3 regions of the Pseudomonas sp. TE12234 genome follow, and region 1 is predicted to be linked to each of the others. Evidence: predicted binding sites of a transcription regulator. Region 1 holds the regulator's gene; each other region holds the start of a gene.
The links. The regulator sigma-54, encoded in region 1, starts transcription at its own class of promoters, with help from an activator protein. The targets are predictions, from matches to a motif close to ANTGGCATNNANNTTGCTNT.
Positions count from the first base shown of each region.

Region 2: the regulator sigma-54 is predicted to act here: its motif matches at 6,171-6,190, upstream of ACVWYU_RS13945 (flagellar basal body rod protein FlgF).
Region 3: the regulator sigma-54 is predicted to act here: its motif matches at 3,055-3,074, upstream of glnA (type I glutamate--ammonia ligase).

Region 1 is NZ_JBSSEP010000006.1:99,023-105,853, forward strand. It holds gene lptB (LPS export ABC transporter ATP-binding protein) at 1-203, shown strand, start outside; gene ACVWYU_RS11920 (RNA polymerase factor sigma-54) at 387-1,880, shown strand; gene hpf (ribosome hibernation-promoting factor, HPF/YfiA family) at 1,955-2,263, shown strand; gene ptsN (PTS IIA-like nitrogen regulatory protein PtsN) at 2,276-2,740, shown strand; gene rapZ (RNase adapter RapZ) at 2,743-3,600, shown strand; gene ACVWYU_RS11940 (HPr family phosphocarrier protein) at 3,616-3,891, shown strand; gene pmbA (metalloprotease PmbA) at 3,981-5,327, opposite strand; gene yjgA (ribosome biogenesis factor YjgA) at 5,436-5,960, shown strand; gene tldD (metalloprotease TldD) at 6,009-6,831, opposite strand, start outside.
Region 2 is NZ_JBSSEP010000007.1:226,332-233,162, forward strand. It holds gene flgK (flagellar hook-associated protein FlgK) at 1-1,357, opposite strand, end outside; gene flgJ (flagellar assembly peptidoglycan hydrolase FlgJ) at 1,368-2,657, opposite strand; gene ACVWYU_RS13930 (flagellar basal body P-ring protein FlgI) at 2,669-3,778, opposite strand; gene flgH (flagellar basal body L-ring protein FlgH) at 3,797-4,492, opposite strand; gene flgG (flagellar basal-body rod protein FlgG) at 4,545-5,330, opposite strand; gene ACVWYU_RS13945 (flagellar basal body rod protein FlgF) at 5,376-6,116, opposite strand; gene ACVWYU_RS13950 (sigma-54-dependent transcriptional regulator) at 6,365-6,831, opposite strand, start outside.
Region 3 is NZ_JBSSEP010000003.1:149,119-155,949, reverse strand. It holds gene glnL (nitrogen regulation protein NR(II)) at 1-98, opposite strand, end outside; gene ACVWYU_RS07145 (DUF4124 domain-containing protein) at 413-928, opposite strand; gene ACVWYU_RS07140 (cupin domain-containing protein) at 954-1,373, opposite strand; gene glnA (type I glutamate--ammonia ligase) at 1,554-2,960, opposite strand; gene thiI (tRNA uracil 4-sulfurtransferase ThiI) at 3,289-4,743, shown strand; gene typA (translational GTPase TypA) at 4,883-6,703, shown strand.

The sequences.
Region 1 (6,831 bases):
ACATCAAGCAGATCATTCATCACCTCAAGGCCAAGGGCATTGGCGTGCTGATCACCGACCACAATGTCCGCGAAACCCTGGACATCTGCGAAACCGCCTACATCGTCAACGATGGCCAACTGATCGCCGAGGGCGACGCTGAAACCATCCTGGCCAACGACCTGGTCAAGGAAGTGTATCTGGGCCATGAGTTCCGCCTGTAAGCACTGAGGTGTCTGGCTAGTCGACGGGCGCTTGTCTCGATAAAAAATCAACATTTTTTTATTGTTACAGCGCTCTAGGCAAACACTTCAGTTTCGGGCATATAATTTGCTTATGTTTGGCGCTCCGGCGCCCTGTAGTGGATGGCGCATGTGCGCCGGCGAATAAGGTGTTAAGCCCCTGCCATGAAACCATCGCTAGTCTTGAGAATGGGCCAGCAGCTGACGATGACACCGCAGCTGCAACAGGCCATCCGCCTGCTCCAATTGTCGACCCTGGACCTGCAACAGGAAATCCAGGAGGCCCTGGAGTCCAATCCGATGCTCGAACGCCAGGAAGACGGCGACGACTTCGATAACACCGACCCCCTGGCCGACAACGTCGAACAGAAGCCCAACCCCGACATTCAGGAACCCTCCTACCAGGAAAGCGCACCGACGGTTGATAACCTCGAGGAAGGCGACTGGAACGAGCGCATTCCCAATGAACTGCCCGTCGACACCGCCTGGGAAGACGTCTACCAGACCAGTGCCAGCAGCCTGCCGAGCAACGATGACGACGAGTGGGATTTCACCACCCGCACATCGGCCGGCGAAAGCCTGCAAAGCCACCTGTTGTGGCAATTGAACCTGGCGCCAATGTCCGACACCGATCGCCTGATCGCCGTGACCCTGATTGATTGCATCAACAATCAGGGCTATCTGGACGAGACGCTCGAGGAAATCCTCGAAGCCTTCGATCCGGAACTGGACATCGAACTGGACGAAATCGAAGCTGTTCTGCACCGCATCCAGCAATTCGAACCCGCCGGTATTGGTGCCCGCAACCTGGGCGAATGCCTGCTGCTGCAATTACGTCAGTTGCCGGCCAAAACCCCTTGGCTGAACGAAGCCAAGCGCCTGGTCACCGATTTCATCGACCTGCTCGGCAGCCGCGATTACAGTCAACTGATGCGCCGCATGAAGCTCAAGGAAGACGAACTGCGCCAGGTGATCGAACTGGTTCAGAGCCTTAACCCACGCCCAGGCTCGCAGATCGAGTCCACTGAAGCCGAATACGTCGTTCCCGACGTGATCGTGCGCAAGGACAACGAACGCTGGCTGGTGGAGCTCAATCAGGAGTCGGTTCCACGTCTTCGGGTCAACGCCCAGTACGCCGGTTTCGTGCGTCGCGCCGACACCAGCGCCGACAACACCTTCATGCGCAATCAGTTGCAGGAAGCCCGCTGGTTCATCAAAAGCCTGCAAAGCCGCAACGAAACCCTGATGAAAGTAGCCACCCAGATCGTCGAGCATCAACGCGGCTTCCTGGAGTACGGCGACGAAGCCATGAAGCCGCTGGTTCTGCATGACATCGCCGAGGCGGTCGGCATGCACGAATCGACGATTTCACGCGTGACCACACAGAAATTCATGCATACCCCTCGGGGCATATATGAACTGAAATACTTTTTCTCCAGCCATGTCAGCACCTCCGAAGGTGGCGAATGCTCGTCCACGGCGATCCGCGCGATCATCAAAAAACTGGTTGCTGCGGAAAATCAGAAAAAGCCGTTGAGTGACAGCAAGATCGCTGGTTTACTGGAGGCACAAGGCATTCAGGTGGCTCGCCGCACCGTCGCCAAGTACCGCGAATCCCTGGGGATCGCGCCTTCGAGCGAACGCAAGCGGTTGATGTAGAGCCACGCCACAGCGTTCCAGTGGTAGATCATCTGATCTACCGCTTTATGCACTGGCAACGAAGGAGAAGCTGTATGCAAGTCAACATCAGTGGACACCAACTGGAAGTGACCGAACCTCTTCGCACCTACATCGGCGAAAAACTCGAACGATTAGAGAGGCATTTCGACAAGATCACCAACGTTCAGGTCACGATGACCGTCGAAAAGTTGAAGCAGAAAATCGAAGCCACGCTGCATATTCCCGGCAATGAAGTGGTCGCCAACGCGGAACATACCGACATGTACGCGGCGATCGACGCACTGACCGACAAGCTGGACAAACAACTCAAAAAGCATAAGGAAAAGACCCAGAGCCTCCTTCAGGGCGCTACGGGTCGTTAACACTCCCAACCCATGATCCGACTTGAAAGCATCCTGACCCCCGGCCGTTCCCTGGTGAACGTGCCGGGCGGCAGTAAAAAGAAAGCCCTCGAGCAAATTGCCAACCTGATCGCCCGGGAAGTGCCGGATCTGGAGATGCAAGATGTCTTCGAGGCTTTGATTGCCCGCGAAAAACTCGGCTCGACCGGTTTTGGCAACGGTATCGCCATTCCCCACTGTCGCCTGAAGGGTTGTACCTCGCCCATCAGCGCTTTGATGCACCTTGACGCCCCCATAGATTTCGACGCCATCGATGGCGCACCGGTTGACCTGTTGTTCGTTCTGTTGGTCCCGGAAGCTGCTACCGATGCGCACCTGGAGCTTTTGCGCCAGATCGCCAGCATGCTCGACCGCAAGGAAGTGCGCGAAAAACTGCGCAGTGCCCCGAGCAATGAAGCCTTGTATCAGGTTGTCCTGAACGAGCAAAACGGTCAGTAATCATGCGTTTGATCATCGTCAGCGGCCGTTCCGGCTCGGGTAAAAGTACCGCCCTCGATGTGCTTGAGGACAACGGCTACTACTGCATCGACAACCTGCCTGCCGGGTTGCTGCCGGAACTTGCCGAACGCTCGTTGATTCACACCGAGCTGGTACAGCCACTCGTTGCTGTCTCCATCGATGCACGCAACCTGCCGAGCCACCTGTCGCGGTTTCCCGAGCTGCTGGAAGAAGTCCGCAGCCGGCATATCCAGTGCGATGTGCTGTACCTGGACGCTGATGAAGAAACCCTGCTTAAACGCTTTTCCGAAACCCGTCGCCGTCATCCACTGAGCAGTGCCAATCGCTCGCTGGCCGAGGCGATCAACGATGAAACCAGCTTGCTCGGCCCCATTGCCGACCTCGCCGACCTCAAGGTCAATACCACCAACCTTAACCTGTATCAGTTGCGCGATACGATCAAGCTGCGCCTGCTGAACCAGCCGGAACCCGGTACGGCGTTTCTGGTGGAATCCTTTGGCTTCAAGCGTGGCATGCCGGTGGACGCCGATCTGGTGTTCGACGTGCGCTGCCTGCCCAATCCCTACTGGAAACCCGAGCTTCGGGCGCTGTCCGGGCTTGATCAACCCGTTGCCGAGTACCTTGCTGCCCAGCCGGATGTGGAAGAAATGTTCCAGGATATTTCTACATATCTGCTCAAATGGTTGCCCCGCTTTGCCGCCAGCAACCGCGCCTATGTCACTATTGCCATTGGCTGCACCGGCGGGCACCACCGATCTGTCTACCTGACCGAACGCCTGGGCAAGACGCTGCAACAATCCCTGAAGAACGTCCAGGTTCGCCACCGCGACCTCAGCTAAAGGATTCACACCGCGATGCCTGCTCTGGAAATCGAAATCATCAACAAACTCGGCTTGCATGCCCGTGCTTCTGCAAAATTCGTCGGGGTCGCCGGTGAGTTCAAGGATTGCACGATCAGAGTAGGACGCACTCCGGAATCCACGGTCGACGGCAAAAGCATCATGGCCATGATGATGCTCGCTGCGGGCAAGGGAACCAAAATCTATATCAACACCGAAGGCGAAGACGCGCAAAGGGCACTGGATGCGTTGAAAGACTTGATCAACCGCTATTTCGACGAAGGCGAGTAGACGCCAATCCAGGCTAAAGCTGCTCTGTAGCCCAATAAAAAAGGCGCACCACCAGATCAGGTGGCGCGCCTTTTTTGTGACGAACGGGTTTAGCTGCCCGCCACCGTCATTCGCTCGATCAGCACAGAACCCGTACGAATGTTGCTGCGCAGTTCCAGGTCATTACCCACGGCAACGATCTGCTTGAACATGTCGCGCATGTTGCCGGCGATGGTGACTTCCTGGACGGCAAACTGGATTTCGCCGTTCTCTACCCAGTAACCCGCCGCGCCACGGGAGTAATCGCCAGTCACCATGTTCAAGCCCTGGCCCATCAACTCCGTGACCAGCAAGCCGCGTCCCATACGACGCAACAAGGCTGCCTGATCCTCGTCGCCATGGGTAACGAACAGATTGTGCACCCCGCCGGCATTCGCGGTGCTCGGCATGCCGAGTTTGCGACCGGAGTAAGTACCGAGGATGTAAGAGACCAGCTCGCCCTTTTCGACGAACGGCTTGGCGTAGGTCGCCAGTCCATCACCATCGAACGCCGCGCTGCCCATGGCTCGCATCAAGTGTGGCCGCTCGTCGATGGTCAGCCATTCCGGAAACAGCTTTTGCCCCAGGGTGCCTTCGAGGAACGATGATTTGCGATAAAGACTGCCGCCGGAAATCGCCGACAGGAAGCTACCGAACAAACCACCGGCCAACTCAGCGGAAAACAGCACTGGCACTTCGCAGGTCGGCACCGGACGCGCCCCAAGACGACTCGCTGCACGTTGCGCGGCACGCTGTCCGATGCTCACCGGATCAGCCAGCAAATTGCCCTGACGGTTCACGTCATACCAGTAATCGCGCTGCATCTGGCCATCGGCCTCGGCGATCATTACACAGCTCAGGCTGTGTCGGGTCGAAGCGTAACCGCCAACAAACCCGTGGCTGTTACCGTAAACACGGCAACCTTGGTGGGTGCTCAGCGTAGTGCCGTCGGCATTCTTGATCCGGCTGTCGGCAGCAAACGCGGCCGCTTCACAGGCCAGGGCCTGCTCGATTGCCTGCTCTGGCGTGATATCCCATTGGTGGAACAGGTCGAAATCCTGAATGTCACGAGCCATCAAAGCGGCATCCGCCAGGCCCGACGCTTCGTCTTCAGAGGTGTGTTTGGCAATGGCCAAGGCGGCGGCCACGGTTTCACGAATCGCCTCAGGACCGCTGGCCGAGGTGCTGGCCGAACCCTTGCGCTGGCCAACGTACAAGGTGATGCCAAAACCCTGATCACGGTTGAATTCGACGGTTTCAACTTCGCGCTGGCGCACCGTGGTCGACAGGCCCTGCTCCAGGGACACCGCCACTTCACAGGCACTGGCCCCCTGACGCTTGGCTTCAGCGATGATTTGCTCGACTTGTTCTTGCAGTGCCGGCAACGCTTGTGGGCCGACGCTTTCAACTGCACTCATGCTGTTCTCCACTCAAATTCTGCTTTCGGTATAGGTCATCGAGCGACCGGGCCGGACAAGCGGCCCCCGACTGGTTATCATGGCGGCGTTTCTTTGCGGACGGCCACCATGGTTGATTCTTACGACGACTCCCTCGATACGGGAGAAAAAAGCAAATCCCAGGTCAAACGCGAGCTGCATGCTCTGGTTGACCTTGGCGAGCGCCTTACAACACTCAAGCCTGACTTGCTGGCAAAACTGCCCTTGACCGACGCGTTGCGCCGGGCCTTGGCCGATGCGCCCAAGCACGTTGCGAACATCGCGCGTAAACGGCACCTTCAGTTCATCGGCAAACTGATGCGCGATCAGGACACTGACGCCATTCTGGTTTTGCTCGATCAACTCGATGCCTCCACTCGCCAATACAACGAACGCTTCCACAACCTGGAGCGCTGGCGTGATCGCCTGATCGCCGGCGACGACGCAGTCCTGGAGAAGTTCGTCATCGACTACCCGGAGGCTGATCGCCAGCAATTGCGCTCCCTGATCCGTCAGGCCCAGCACGAATTGGCGACCAACAAGCCACCGGCATCGAGCCGTAAAATCTTCAAGTACATCCGTGAGCTGGACGAGACTCAACGCGGTCTGCGCTGAGACTCTGATCGGGTGAGTCGCCTGGCGGCTCACCCGCAGCTCCACGCCTTACGCGCCCGTGCCACCCACGGTGATCGCATCAATCTTCAGCGTTGGCTGGCCGACACCCACCGGCACCGACTGCCCATCCTTGCCGCATGTCCCCACACCGCTATCCAGCGACAGATCGTTACCGACCATCGACACTTTGCTCATGGCTTCCGGCCCGTTACCGATCAGGGTCGCGCCCTTGACCGGAGCGGTGATCTTGCCGTCTTCGATCAGGTACGCCTCGCTGGTGGAGAACACGAACTTGCCGCTGGTAATGTCCACCTGGCCGCCGCCAAGGTTGGCGCAATAGATACCGCGCTTCACCGAGGCGATGATTTCCGCCGGATCGCTTTCACCGGCGAGCATGTAGGTGTTGGTCATGCGCGGCATTGGCAGGTGCGCATAGGATTCACGACGGCCGTTACCCGTGCGGGCAACGCCCATCAGGCGCGCGTTGAGCTTGTCCTGCATGTAGCCTTTGAGTACGCCGTTTTCGATCAGTGTCGTGCACTCGGTCGGCGTACCTTCATCGTCAACGCTCAAGGAGCCACGGCGTCCGGCCAGCGTGCCATCATCGACAATGGTGCAGAGTTTGGATGCAACCATCTCGCCCATGCGTCCGCTGTAGGCCGAACTGCCCTTACGGTTGAAGTCGCCCTCCAGACCGTGGCCAACCGCTTCGTGCAGCAGCACACCCGACCAACCGGAACCCAGCACCACCGGCAATGTACCGGCCGGAGCCGGAATGGCTTCCAGATTGACCAGCGCCTGTCGCAGCGCTTCACGGGCATAGCCCATGGCGCGATCTTCAGCGAGGAAATAACGGTAATCGGTGCGGCCG
Region 2 (6,831 bases), on a different contig from region 1:
TACCGCCGTTATTGGCGCTGGCATTGCCGGTCAAGGGTGCAGCCGCGGCGATTTTTTTCGGGTCGGTGAGCACGGTCTGGATGCTCGCCGCCGCGCCACGGGTCGGTGTCACCTTGAACGAATCGCCGGCGCTGAGCGCGCCACCGTTGAGGTTCAGGGTGAAGCCGTCGATCACCGGAGGCGGTGTGGTCGTGGTGCTGAAGGCGCCCATGTCAGTGCCGTCCGAGCGCTTGACCGTGTAGTCGGTCGGGCTGGTGAACGTAACCTGATAGTCGCTGGTGGTCAGCTTTCCAGTGTCCTTGATGGTCACATCGAGGTTGCCGGAACCGGCGCTGTTGCCGGCCTGGGCAATGCTGCGCTGGCTGACCAGGGCGGCACTGTTGATGTTGTTGAAAATCGCCGCGCCGAAATCGCCGTTCTTGTCGATGCCCTGCGCTTGCTGACTGTTCATCTGGTCAGCCACCACCAGCGCCACACGCCCCAGCTCATTGAGCGACGGGTCGAGCACGTCCTTGCGGTAGTTGAGCAGACCACCGATCGAACCGCCGCTGACCACCGAGGTGATGTCGATGGTGCTGGAGCCACGGTTCATCTGCAGCGCCATGCGCGACGGATCATCGCTGCTCGGGACGGTTTGCAGGGTGTTGGTGGTATTGCCGACGACCAATGGCTGACCGCTGCCGACATAGACGTCGAAGTTGGTGCCGCGCTCGACAACCTGCGCACCGACCAGCTCGGACAGCTGACGCACGGCTTCGTTGCGCGAGTCGAGCAGGTCGTTGGGCTGGCTGCTGCCGGTGGAAAGCTCGGAGATCTTCTGATTGAGATTGGCAATCGAGGTGGCCAGCTTGTTCACCTGGCCCGCCATGTCAGACAGGCTGCCATTGAGGTTGGTGTTCTGGTCGTTCAGCTGCTTGGCAATCGAATTGAAACGGCTGGACAGCGCCTGTGCACCGGTCAGCACCGACTGGCGGGACGTGTCGTCGGTTGGCGAAGTCGCAACACCCTGCATCGAGGTGAAGAAGTTCTGCAACACACCGGTCAAACCGGTGTTGTTATCGGAAAGCGTGGCGTCCAGCGGTGTGACCTGAGCGCTGTAGGCCGATGCTTCGCTGTTGAGCGAAGTGGCGGTACGCAGCTGCGAATCGAGATAGGAGTTATACACCCGGCGCACATCGGCCAGCGTCGTGCCGGTACCGATGAACACATTGCCGTACTGAATAGAGCCTTTGGTGCCCTGCACAGTCTGCTGGCGCGAGTACCCGGCGGTGTCGACGTTGGAAATGTTGTTGCCCGTGGTCACCAACGCGCTCTGGCTCGCACTCAGACCCGACATCCCGATATTGAGCAAACTCATGGTTCAGACCTTATAAATTCGTTGAAACGCCCGCCGCAGCGTAGTTCTGGTAACTCGTCATCTGCCTGGCTATCTGCGAAATCTTGCTTGCGTAGTCCGGGTCGGTTGCATAACCGGCCTTTTGCAACTCGCGTACAAACTGTTCTGGGTTATCGGCCGACTTCACGACATCTTGATAGCGATTGTTGGTTTGCAACAAAGTCACAAGGTCATGGAAGCTGTCCTTGTAAGAGTCGTAGGAACGGAACTGCGCCGTTTCCTTGACCATCTCGCCATTCCTGAATTCGCTGGTGATGGCCCGCGCCGAATTACCTTTCCAGCTATCGCCCGCCTTGATGCCGAACAGGTTGTGGCTACTGCTGCCATCCTGGGCGCGCATGACCGATTTGCCCCAACCGGTTTCCAGCGCCGCCTGGGCCACCAGGTAACGCGGGTCGACACCGATGCGCGCGGCGGCTTCCTTGGCCATCGGCAACATCGTGTTGACGAATTCGTCGGCGGAGCTGAAGGCTTTTTTCGCCGGTGCGAGAGGAATCTGCGCCATTGCACGACCGTAAATCTGCAGGCCGCCGCTCGATGGTGAATCCGCTTGCGCAGCGAGCCAGTCGCCGTTGTACAACGGGCCGGAGCCGCTGCGCGTGTTCTGTGGCAACTGGATCTTGTTCTGCGCCGTGTTTGCGCTCGCCGCCGTGGTCGTTGCCGAGGGCACCAGCCCCGCCAGCAAGCGATCAGCCAGTTTCGGTGGTAATGCAAGGCGCCGCCGATTGATCATTGCCATGTCATTGAGATGGGTACCCTCGCCCGTCGGCGCGTGCACCGACCGCGAGGCCCACAATGGACGCTGGCCATTGACCCGCGAAAGCGGCCCGCCGAGTGCGACGGTACCGGCAGCCACCGGGGTCTGCACCGCAGCTTTTGCCGCTTCCTGCCTGGCGGCCGATGCGGCTGCCGCCTCACCGGGTGCCATCGGCTTGTTCTTCGACATCTGCCGCATCAGGACGTCCGCCAGACCGATACCACCGCCCTCGCGGGACATGGAAACGGCCAACTGCTGGTCGTACATTTCCTGGTATTGCTTGGCCGCCGGGGTGTTGAGCGGATTGTCCTGACCGAGCGCTTCGGTGGCCGAGCGCATGGACTTGAGCATTTCACCGAGAAACAGCGACTCGAACTCCTGCGCAACCTTGCGCATGTTGCCGTCGCTGTTCTTGTCGCCGACCTTGAGCTGGTTCAGGCGATTGAGGTCCGAATAGGAGCCTGAGTCACTGCTGCTGGCCAAACCACTCTTGCGCATATCCATGAGCGCCGTCCTCAGATCACGATCAGATCGGCTTGCAATGCGCCGGCCTGCTTGAGTGCTTCGAGGATCGCCATCAAGTCACCCGGTGCCGCGCCGACCTGGTTCACCGCCCGCACGATTTCGTCGAGGGTGGTGCCCGGGCCGAACTTGAACATCGGCTTGGCTTCCTGCTGGGCGTTGATCTTAGAGCGAGGCACGACGGCCGTCGTGCCATTGGACAGTGGCCCCGGCTGGCTGACGATCGGGTCTTCGGTGATGGTCACGGTCAGGCTGCCGTGGGTAACGGCGGCCGGGGAAACCTTGACGTTCTGACCGATCACGATGGTGCCGGTACGGGAGTTGATGATGACTTTCGCCACCGCCTGACCCGGATCGACTTCAAGGTTCTCGAGGATCGACAGGTAATCGACGCGCTGGCTGGAGTCCAGTGGCGCACTGACGCGAATCGAACCGCCGTCGATGGCCTGAGCCACACCTGGGCCAAGCATGTCGTTGATCTTGTCGACGACGCGTTTGGCCGTGGTGAAGTCGGAACGGTTGAGGTTCAGGGTCAGGCTATTGCCCTGGTTGAATCCGCTTGGCACCGCCCGCTCTACCGAAGCACCGCCCGGGATGCGACCGGCCGACGGAACGTTGACGGTAATCTTCGAGCCGTCACGCCCCTCGGCATCGAAGCCACCCACCACCAGGTTGCCCTGAGCGACGGCATAGACGTTGCCGTCGATACCCTTGAGCGGCGTCAGCAGCAAGGTACCGCCACGCAGGCTCTTGGAGTTGCCGATGGACGAAACGGTGATGTCGATCTGCTGCCCCGGCTTGGCGAACGCCGGCAGCTCAGCACTGATCGACACCGCAGCGACGTTCTTCAACTGCACGTTGCCCGAGCCCGGCGGCACCTTGATACCGAACTGCGACAACATGTTGTTGAAGGTCTGTAGGGTGAACGGCGTCTGGGTCGTCTGGTCGCCGGTGCCATTGAGCCCGACCACCAGGCCGTAACCGATCAATTGGTTGGAACGCACGCCGGAAATACTGGCGATGTCCTTCAATCGCTCGGCGTGAGCGTTGAAGGCCGCGGACAACAAAACGGCGGCCACCATGAGGTGTTTGAAGTTCAACATGCTCAACTGGAAAGCCACCTAGAAAGGGAACAGCGGGCTGAGGAAGAAACGGTCGAACCAGCCTGGCTGACTCGCATCGGCAAACGAACCGGTGCCCGAGTAGGTGATGCGCGCATCGGCGACACGGGTCGACGAAACGGTGTTGTCGGTGGCGATGTCGTCAGCGCGCACCAGGCCTGCGATCCGCACCAGCTCGTCGCCGGTGTTGAGGGTCATCCACTTCTCGCCTCGCACGGCAATGATGCCGTTGGGCAACACGTCGGCGACGGTCACGGTGATCGAACCGGTCAGGGTGTTGCCCTGTGCCGCCTTGCTGTCACCCTTGGTCGCACGGTCGCCTTCATAGCTGGCGTTCAGACTCAGGTTGCCACTGCCGAACGGGTTGTTGGTATTGGGCGTAGAGCCGAACAGCGACGTCAGACCGATGCCGGTCTTGCTGTTCTTGTCGATCTGCGAGTTGGCGTTCTTGCTGGCCTGGGTCTTCTCGTTCAGGGTGATGGTGATGATGTCACCGATCCGGAACGCCTTGCGGTCGCTGTACAGGTTCTGTTCGAAACCGGCCTGATAGATCGATCCGTTGTTCGCGGCAGCCGGCAGCGGCGTACGCGGCAACACCGGGGCGTAGTAGGGATCATTGGGCTTGGGTGTCGACGGCACGCAGCCCGCGAGCACGGTAACCCCGGTCAATGCCAGAACAGAAACGAAACGATTCATGACCCTTCCTCACGGTGTTGCAGGCGGCCTCATGGCCGCCTCATAGACTTGATTACAGATTCTGCGTTACGAACGAGAGCATCTGGTCGGCGGTGGAGATCACCTTGGAGTTCATCTCGTAGGCACGCTGAGTGGTGATCATGTTGACCATCTCCTCAACCGTGCTGACGTTGGAACCTTCCAGGGTGTTCTGCAGCGTGGTACCGAAACCGTTCAGGCCCGGGGTGCCGATTTGCGGCGCGCCGGAAGCGGCGGTTTCCAGGAACAGGTTGTTGCCGACGGCCTGCAGACCGGTCGGGTTGATGAAGTCGGCGGTTTGCAGGTTGCCGATCACCTGAGCGGCCGGGTTGCCTGGCACGGTGATGGATACCGTGCCGTCGGTGCCGACGGTGAAGCTCTGGGCGTTGTTCGGGATGACGATGGCCGGCTCCAGGGCGAAACCGCTGGCGTTGACGATCTGGCCATTGGCATTGAGATGGAAGGTACCGTCACGGGTGTAGGCCGTGGTGCCGTCCGGCTGCAGGATCTGGAAGAAGCCACGACCGTCGATGGCCATGTCCAGCGGCTGCTCGGTGGTTTGCAGGCTGCCGGCGGTGAAGTTCTTCTGGGTGCCGACGATACGCACACCGGTACCCAGTTGCAGGCCCGACGGCAGTTCGCTGTCCTGGGTCGACTGGGCGCCTGGCTGACGCTTGATCTGATAGAGCAGATCCTGGAATTCGGCACGGTCACGCTTGAAACCCGTGGTCGACACGTTGGCCAGGTTGTTGGAAATGGTGGTCAGGTTGGTGTCCTGGGCGGACAGACCGGTTTTGGCAACCCATAGAGCCGGAAGCATTCGATTCTCCTCGTGCGCCTGTTTTACGGCGCGACGTTCTGATAATTAGCTGATCTGCAAGACCCGAGCCATGGCCTGGTCGTCGTCTTTGGCGGTGTTCATCATCTTGATGTGCAGTTCGAATTGCTTGGACAAGGCCAGTACCGAGGTCATTTCTTCCACGGCGTTGACGTTGCTCGACTCGAGGAACCCGGACACCAGTTTGACGTTGGCATCGGCTTGCGCCGGCTGACCGTCCTTGGTGTGAATCGAACCGTCCAGGCCTTTGGTCATGTTCTTGATGTCGGGGTTGACCAGCTTGATACGGTCGACTTCGGCCATCACGCGCGGGCCTTCGCCCATTGCACGGATACTGATGGTGCCGTCTTCGCCCACTTCGACCTGCTGCTGCGGCGGCACGGCAATCGGCCCGCCATTGCCCATCACCGGCATGCCGTTGCCGGCCCGCAACACGCCCAGGGCGTCAACCACCAGGCTGCCGGTGCGCACGTAGCTTTCACCGCCATCGGGGTTCTGCACTGCCAGCCAGCCGCTGCCTTGCACGGCAACATCGAGGTCGCGACCGGTTTCTACCAGGGCGCCCGGGGAGAAGTCCGTGGCCGGGCGTTCGGACATCGCAAACGCACGCGCCGGAAAGCTGTCACCGAACACCGGCATCGAACGCGCCTGCTCCAGATCTTTCTGGAAGCCGTTGGTGGAGATGTTCGCCAGGTTGTTGGCATGGGCCTTTTGCGCCAGTGCATTCTGGCTGGCGCCGGTCATTGCCACGTAAAGGTACTTGTCCACGCTCTTTCCTCTGCCTGCCGGACGTTTGCCGCCCACTGCTGTACTGCTGAGCGATAAGCAATTTGCAGACCAACTTGTTTTTGACGGCACGAGACCCGGCAAACAAAGGACTTGAGGGATTGAGCTGACGGGGAGGATTTGTATCAAAGACGAAAAACCGGCGGTGTTATGCCGGTGGGAGGCAATGCTTGACCTGTCGGAGCAGCACAGCATCCTGTGGCGAGGGAGCTTGCTCCCTCGCCACAGGATCAGGCGTTGTCCTTGCCAACCTCATAATCACGCAGCTTGTTGGCAATGGTGGTGTGGGATACCCCCAATCGCTTGCCCAACTGCCGACTGCTCGGATGCTCGGCGTACAGCCGCTCCAGCACGGCCTTTTCGAAGCGCCCGACAATTTCATCCAGGCCACCATCGAGGGAAAAATCGCCAAGAGGCTGACGCACGCCGTAATCAGGCAAACGGATGTGTTCAGGCTTGACGGTACCGCCGTCGCACAGGGACACCGCCTGGAACAGCACATTTTCCAGCTGGCGAACGTTGCCCGGCCAATGGTAATGACTGAGTCGCTCCATGACCGTCGGTGCCAGTTTCGGCAGCGGGCAACCGATCTGCCGACTGGCCTGATCGAGGAAGTGCTCCACCAGCGGCGTCAAACCGTCGAGGCATTCGCGCAGCGGCGGGATGTGCAGCGACAACACGTTCAAGCGGTGATAGA
Region 3 (6,831 bases), on a different contig from region 1:
GGGTTCATGTACTCGAGGCGCAATTCGGCATCGAGCAGGATGGTCGCGGTGGTCAGGTTGTCGAGTAGCAAGCGGTGTAGTGCGTCACTGATGGTCATTCAGGACCTCTTTTGGCGCATGAATAAAAAGCTGATGCGAGGAAACTGCAAAAACCAAACCAAGGCTCCGAAAAGAAGCGCCGAACCCCTGAAACAGGCGTTTGACGCTCGATTGCGTGGCGTTCTGCCAGCTTTCGCGGGTACTTTCGAACCAAAATGGGTTGGATTTCAACGTGAGTGCAACCATTCGCACCAATATAGTGCGCAAACCTGAACGAGGTTAAAAAGCTTTAGGGGGCGCTTCTCGGTGACGTCTAGTCCGCTGAAGACCCGATAACGGGAGCGTGAGCCGGCAAGCGATCAGCATCAGGCCTTCAACGCTTGTGCACCCGTTGCACGGTGAATGTCACGGTCGGGCTTTGCTGCACGACCTCATCGCCGTCGATCACTTGTACGGCGAGACGATGCTGGCCGCGATCAATGTTCACCAGTTGCAGGACCGGTACGTTGCCTGGTTGGCCGTACGGTTGATCGTCCAGCCATAGTCTGAGCTGATGCGCTCCCTGCAGGCGTGGCTTGATCAGCACGTTGACGGTGAAGGTGCCGTCGTTGGCGCGCAGGGCTTCGGTGGTGGGAAGGCCGGTGATTTTCAGTGCTTCATAAGTGGTGCGAGGTTGTTCGGGGTTGCTGGCTTTGGCGGGCGGTTGTGGTTCTCCCGACAGCTGGCTTTCGGCACGGTTGAGCGGTGGCAGCTCGACCGGATGAGCTTCAACGCCATCAGGTGGCTGGTTGCTGTATCCGGTGTTGCCATCGGCATCGACGTATCTGTAAATCCGAGCCATCACGGGAAAAGCCAACGACAGCAGCAAAAGCATGAAAAACGGCCGCATTCAGACTCCCGGTGGCCAGCGAGGATTACTCCGACAATGGAATACCTTGGCTGCCAGCATAGAACACAATAAGTTCTACCGGCTTGTCACCGGTTATTCCACGATGCGTGATGTTGACCATTTCAGCCAGCGCGTCGCCCTGTTTGAAGTGCTGGATCTGGCCATTGTCCTTGCTCTCGATCGTCAATTCGCCTGCGAGAATGTAAGCCGCGTTGGGGATCGGATGGGTATGCCAGTCGAGTGCGGTGTTGGCCGGTATCTTGAGTTTGAGCAATGACAGTTCAGGCGCGGAATCGGGGTAGCGAATGTAAGGCGTGTTGTCCCAGGAGGTGCTGGTTTGCAGCAGGATTTTACGTTCGACACCGGCCGGAGTTGATGCGGGGCTGCAGCCCTGCAACGCTATGGTCAACGTGGCGATCAGGGGTGTGAACAGGCAGGTCTTCATTCTTCCATCCATTGAGTTCAGCAAGTCGATACAGGCTACGAGCAACTCGAATGGATTGATGCCGGACGATGCTGTGAATGTCCGAGGAGAATGAGAAAACAGTTGTCGGAAACTGCCCACAAAAAAGGCCTTCCGAAGAAGGCCTCTTTTTGTCACGCCGCTTGCGCAGGCGCTACCGGATTAGCAGCTGTAGTACAGCTCGTATTCCAGTGGGTGTACGAAGGTACGAACCTTGATTTCTTCTTCGCTTTTCAGGGCGATGTAAGCGTCGATGAAGTCGTCGCTGAAAACGCCGCCTTTGGTCAGGAACGCACGACCTTTGTCCAGCTCTTCCAGGGCTTCTTTCAGGCTGCCGCAAACTTGTGGGATCTCTTTCGCCTCTTCAGGCGGCAGGTCGTACAGGTTTTTGTCAGCTGCATCGCCAGGGTGGATCTTGTTCTGGATGCCGTCCAGGCCAGCCATCAGCAGTGCGGCGAAAGCCAGGTACGGGTTGGCAGCCGGATCCGGGAAGCGCGCTTCGATACGGCGGGCTTTCGGGCTCGACACGTAAGGAATACGGATCGAAGCGGAACGGTTGCGAGCCGAGTAGGCCAGCATTACTGGAGCTTCGAAACCTGGCACCAGACGCTTGTAGGAGTTGGTGGCCGGGTTGGTGAAGCCGTTCAGGGCCTTACCGTGCTTGATGATGCCGCCGATGAAGTACAGGGCGGTATCGGACAGGCCGGCATAGCCTTCGCCTGCGAAGGTGTTCTTGCCATCTTTCCAGATGGACATGTGTACGTGCATACCCGAGCCGTTGTCGCCGTACAGAGGCTTAGGCATGAAGGTAGCGGTACGGCCGTAGGCATCGGCAACGTTGTGCACGACGTACTTCAGGGTTTGGGTTTCGTCGGCTTTCTTCACCAGGGTGTTGAACTTGACGCCGATTTCGTTCTGGCCGGCAGTTGCCACTTCGTGGTGGTGAACTTCGACGGTCAGGCCCATTTCTTCCAGTGCGTTGCACATGGAGGTACGGATTTCGTGGTCGTGGTCGAACGGTGGAACCGGGAAGTAGCCGCCTTTGACGCCTGGACGGTGGCCCTTGTTGCCGCCTTCGATGTCCTGGTCGGACATCCAGGAACCTTGTTCGGAGTAGATCTTGAACATGGAACCGGAGATGTCGGACTTGAACTTGACCTGGTCGAAGATGAAGAACTCTGGCTCCGGACCGGCGAATACGGTGTCACCGATACCGGTGGCTTTCAGGTGCTCTTCGGCGCGCTTGGCGATCGCACGTGGGTCGCGATCGTAGCCTTGCATGCTCGAAGGTTCGATGATGTCGCAGACCAGGATCAGGGTCGGCTCTTCGGTGAACGGGTCGAGAACGGCGGTGGAATCGTCCGGCATCAGGATCATGTCGGAGGCTTCGATGCCTTTCCAGCCAGAGATGGAAGAACCGTCGAACATCTTGCCGACTTCGAAGAAGTCTTCATCCAGCGCGTCGCGAGCCGGCATGGTCACGTGGTGCTGAGTGCCTTTGGTGTCCGTGAACCGCAGATCAATCCACTTGACGTCATGATCTTTGATGAGTTGAACCGACTTCGACATAGTGTCCTCCGGGTGGCTTAGGGCTGGTAGTGGATGCCCTTAAATGTTTGTGATGCCGGCGCGAATACTCTGCCAAGGCAACCTGCCTCACAAGGGAGCAAATTGCATGCCAGTGCCCCAGCATGGGTTTTTTGCCCCAATTTCACGCTTATAGAGGCGCAGGGCCTATAAAAGCTTGAATTCACGCCCCTTAATGTGGCGTCGAAGTTGCAAAGTGACCTGTTTTGGTGCGCACAAAACCTTCTGCACATTAACTGGTTAAACCTTGAGCAATTTCCGCTATAATCCGCGCCCCCCTTTTTCGGCTGGCCCAGCGCGCGCTGTTTTCATGAAACTAATCGTAAAAGTCTTTCCCGAGATCACCATCAAGAGCCGCCCGGTACGGATGCGTTTCATCCGCCAATTGGCCAAGAACATCCGTGCCGTGCTCCGCGATCTGGACCCGGCCGTGGTGGTGAACGGTGTGTGGGACAACCTCGAGCTGGAAACCCGTGTCAGCGACCCCAGGGTCCTGAAGGAGATGGGCGAGCGCCTGAGCTGCATGCCGGGCATCGCGCACTTCCTGCAGATCGACGAGTACCCGCTGGGCGATTTCGACGACATCGTCGAAAAGTGCAAGCAGCACTACGGTGATGCACTGGCCGGGAAGATCTTCTCGGTGCGTTGCAAGCGCGCCGGCAAGCATCCGTTCAGCTCGATCGACATCGAAAAATATGTCGGCAGCCAGTTGCGCCGTCAGTGCGGTGCCGCCGGGATCGACCTGAAAAAGCCGGAAATCGAAGTCCGCATCGAAGTTCGCGACCAACGGTTGTTCGTGATCCACAGCCAGCACAATGGCATCGGCGGTTATCCGCTGGGCGCACTGGAGCAGACGCTGGTCCTGATGTCCGGCGGTTTCGACTCCACGGTCGCTGCCTACCAGATCATGCGCCGTGGCCTGATGGCCCATTTCTGCTTCTTCAACCTTGGCGGCAGGGCCCATGAACTGGGCGTTATGGAAGTCGCGCATTTCATCTGGAAGAAGTACGGCAGCTCCCAACGCGTGTTATTTGTCAGTGTGCCGTTCGAGGAAGTGCTCGGAGAAATTCTCGGCAAAGTCGATAACAGTCATATGGGCGTAGTATTGAAGCGTATGATGTTGCGCGCTGCGTCCCGAATCGCCGATCGCCTGCACATTGATGCGCTGGTCACCGGTGAGGCGATTTCCCAGGTTTCGAGCCAGACACTGCCGAACCTGTCCGTGATCGACTGCGTGACCGACAAGCTGGTGCTGCGCCCGCTGATCGCCAGCCACAAGCAGGACATCATCGACCTGGCCAACGAAATCGGCACCGCCGACTTCGCCCGGCACATGCCGGAGTACTGCGGGGTCATTTCGGTGAACCCCAAGACGGCGGCCAAGCGTCATCGCGTGGAGCACGAAGAGAAAGAATTCGACATGGCGGTCCTTGAGCGTGCGCTCGAGAACGCCAAGCTGGTGCCGATCGATCGCGTGATCGATGAATTGGGCCAGGACATACAGATTGAAGAAGTCAGCGAAGCGCTGGCCGGTCAGATCGTGATCGACATCCGCCACCCGGATGCGGCCGAGGATGACCCGCTGGAACTCGCTGGTATCGAGGTACAAACGATGCCGTTTTATGCTCTGAACGCTCGTTTCAAGGAACTGGACCCTACTCGCCAGTACCTGTTGTATTGCGACAAAGGCGTGATGAGTCGCCTGCATGCCCACCATTTGCTCAGTGAGGGGCATGCCAATGTGCGCGTTTATCGACCGAGCTAAGTGCCCGGGGCTGTTTGCCTGTGGCTTGCGTCACCGGCCCCCCGACGCCGCCGTCAAGCTGTAACGGCTTTCACGGACGCTACTGTTAATCGCTGCCACGACCTGTCAGCACACCGAATCCTCTGATCGAGATACACAAGTGATCGAAAATCTACGCAACATCGCCATCATCGCCCACGTTGACCATGGTAAAACCACCCTGGTAGACAAACTCCTGCGTCAATCCGGCACCCTGGAGCGCAACGAGCTCAACGACGAGCGCGTGATGGACTCCAACGACCAGGAAAAAGAGCGCGGTATTACCATTCTGGCGAAAAACACCGCCATCAACTGGAACGGCTACCACATCAACATCGTGGACACCCCGGGCCACGCCGACTTCGGCGGCGAAGTTGAACGCGTAATGTCGATGGTCGACTCCGTTCTGCTGCTGGTTGACGCTCAAGACGGCCCTATGCCGCAAACCCGTTTCGTGACCAAGAAGGCTTTCGAAGCCGGCCTGCGTCCAATCGTGTGCATCAACAAGGTTGACCGTCCAGGCGCGCGTCCGGACTGGGTTCTGGACCAGATCTTCGACCTGTTCGACAACCTGGGTGCCACCGAAGAACAGCTGGACTTCAAAGTCGTCTACGCCTCGGCCCTGAACGGTATTGCCGGTCTGGACCACAACGAAATGGCCGACGACATGACCCCGCTGTACCAGTCGATCGTCGACAACGTACCTGCGCCGGCCGTTGACCGTGACGGTCCGTTCCAGATGCAAATCTCCGCACTGGACTACAACAGCTTCCTGGGTGTTATCGGTGTTGGCCGTATCGCTCGTGGTCGCGTCAAGCCGAACACTCCGGTCGTGGCGATCAGCGCCGACGGCAAGAAGCGTAACGGTCGTATCCTGAAGCTGATGGGTCACCACGGTCTGCACCGTGTCGACGTTGAAGAAGCAGCTGCCGGCGACATCGTGTGCATCAGCGGTATGGACGAGTTGTTCATCTCCGACACCCTGTGCCAGCTCGACACCCCGGAAGCGATGAAGCCTCTGACCGTTGACGAGCCAACCGTTTCCATGACCTTCCAGGTAAACGACTCGCCTTTCTGCGGTAAAGAAGGCAAGTTCGTGACTTCCCGTAACATCAAGGAACGTCTGGACAAAGAGCTGCTGTACAACGTTGCACTGCGCGTTGAAGAAGGCGACTCGGCTGACAAGTTCAAGGTGTCCGGCCGTGGTGAGCTGCACCTCTCGGTACTGATCGAAACCATGCGTCGCGAAGGCTTCGAAATGGCTGTAGGTCGTCCGGAAGTGATCATCCGTCTGGTTGACGGCGTGAAGCACGAACCGTACGAAAACGTGACCATCGACCTGCCGGAAGAATCCCAGGGCAAGGTGATGGAAGAGATGGGCCTGCGTAAGGGCGACCTGACCAACATGGTGCCGGATGGCAAGGGCCGTGTACGTCTGGAATACAACATCCCTGCTCGTGGTCTGATCGGTTTCCGTAACCAGTTCCTGACCCTGACCAACGGTGCTGGCATCCTGACTTCGATCTTCGACCGTTACGACGTGATGAAGTCCGGCGACATGTCCGGCCGTCAGAACGGCGTTCTGGTTTCGGTTGAAACCGGCAAGGCGCTGACCTACTCCCTGGAAACCCTGCAGGCGCGTGGCAAGCTGTTCGTTGAACACGGTCAGGAAATCTACAACGGTCAGATCGTTGGTCTGAACAGCCGTGACAACGACCTGGGCGTTAACCCTACCAAGGGCAAGAAGCTCGACAACATGCGTGCTTCGGGTAAAGACGAAACCATCGCTCTGGTTCCACCTGTTCGCTTCACCCTGGAACAGGCTCTGGAATTCATCCAGGACGACGAGCTGTGTGAAGTGACGCCTAAGTCCATCCGTCTTCGCAAGAAGATCCTGGACGAAAGCGAGCGTACCCGCGCTGCCAAGAAAGCCAAGGCGTAACATTTAGCCTGGCTCAACGAAAACGCCCCCGGTCGAAAGGCCGGGGGCGTTTTTGTTTGTCTGCGGTTTGTCTGGAGCTTGTGCAGTGTCGGTGCCGCTCACTTCGCTGGCAAGCCGACAACAATCAT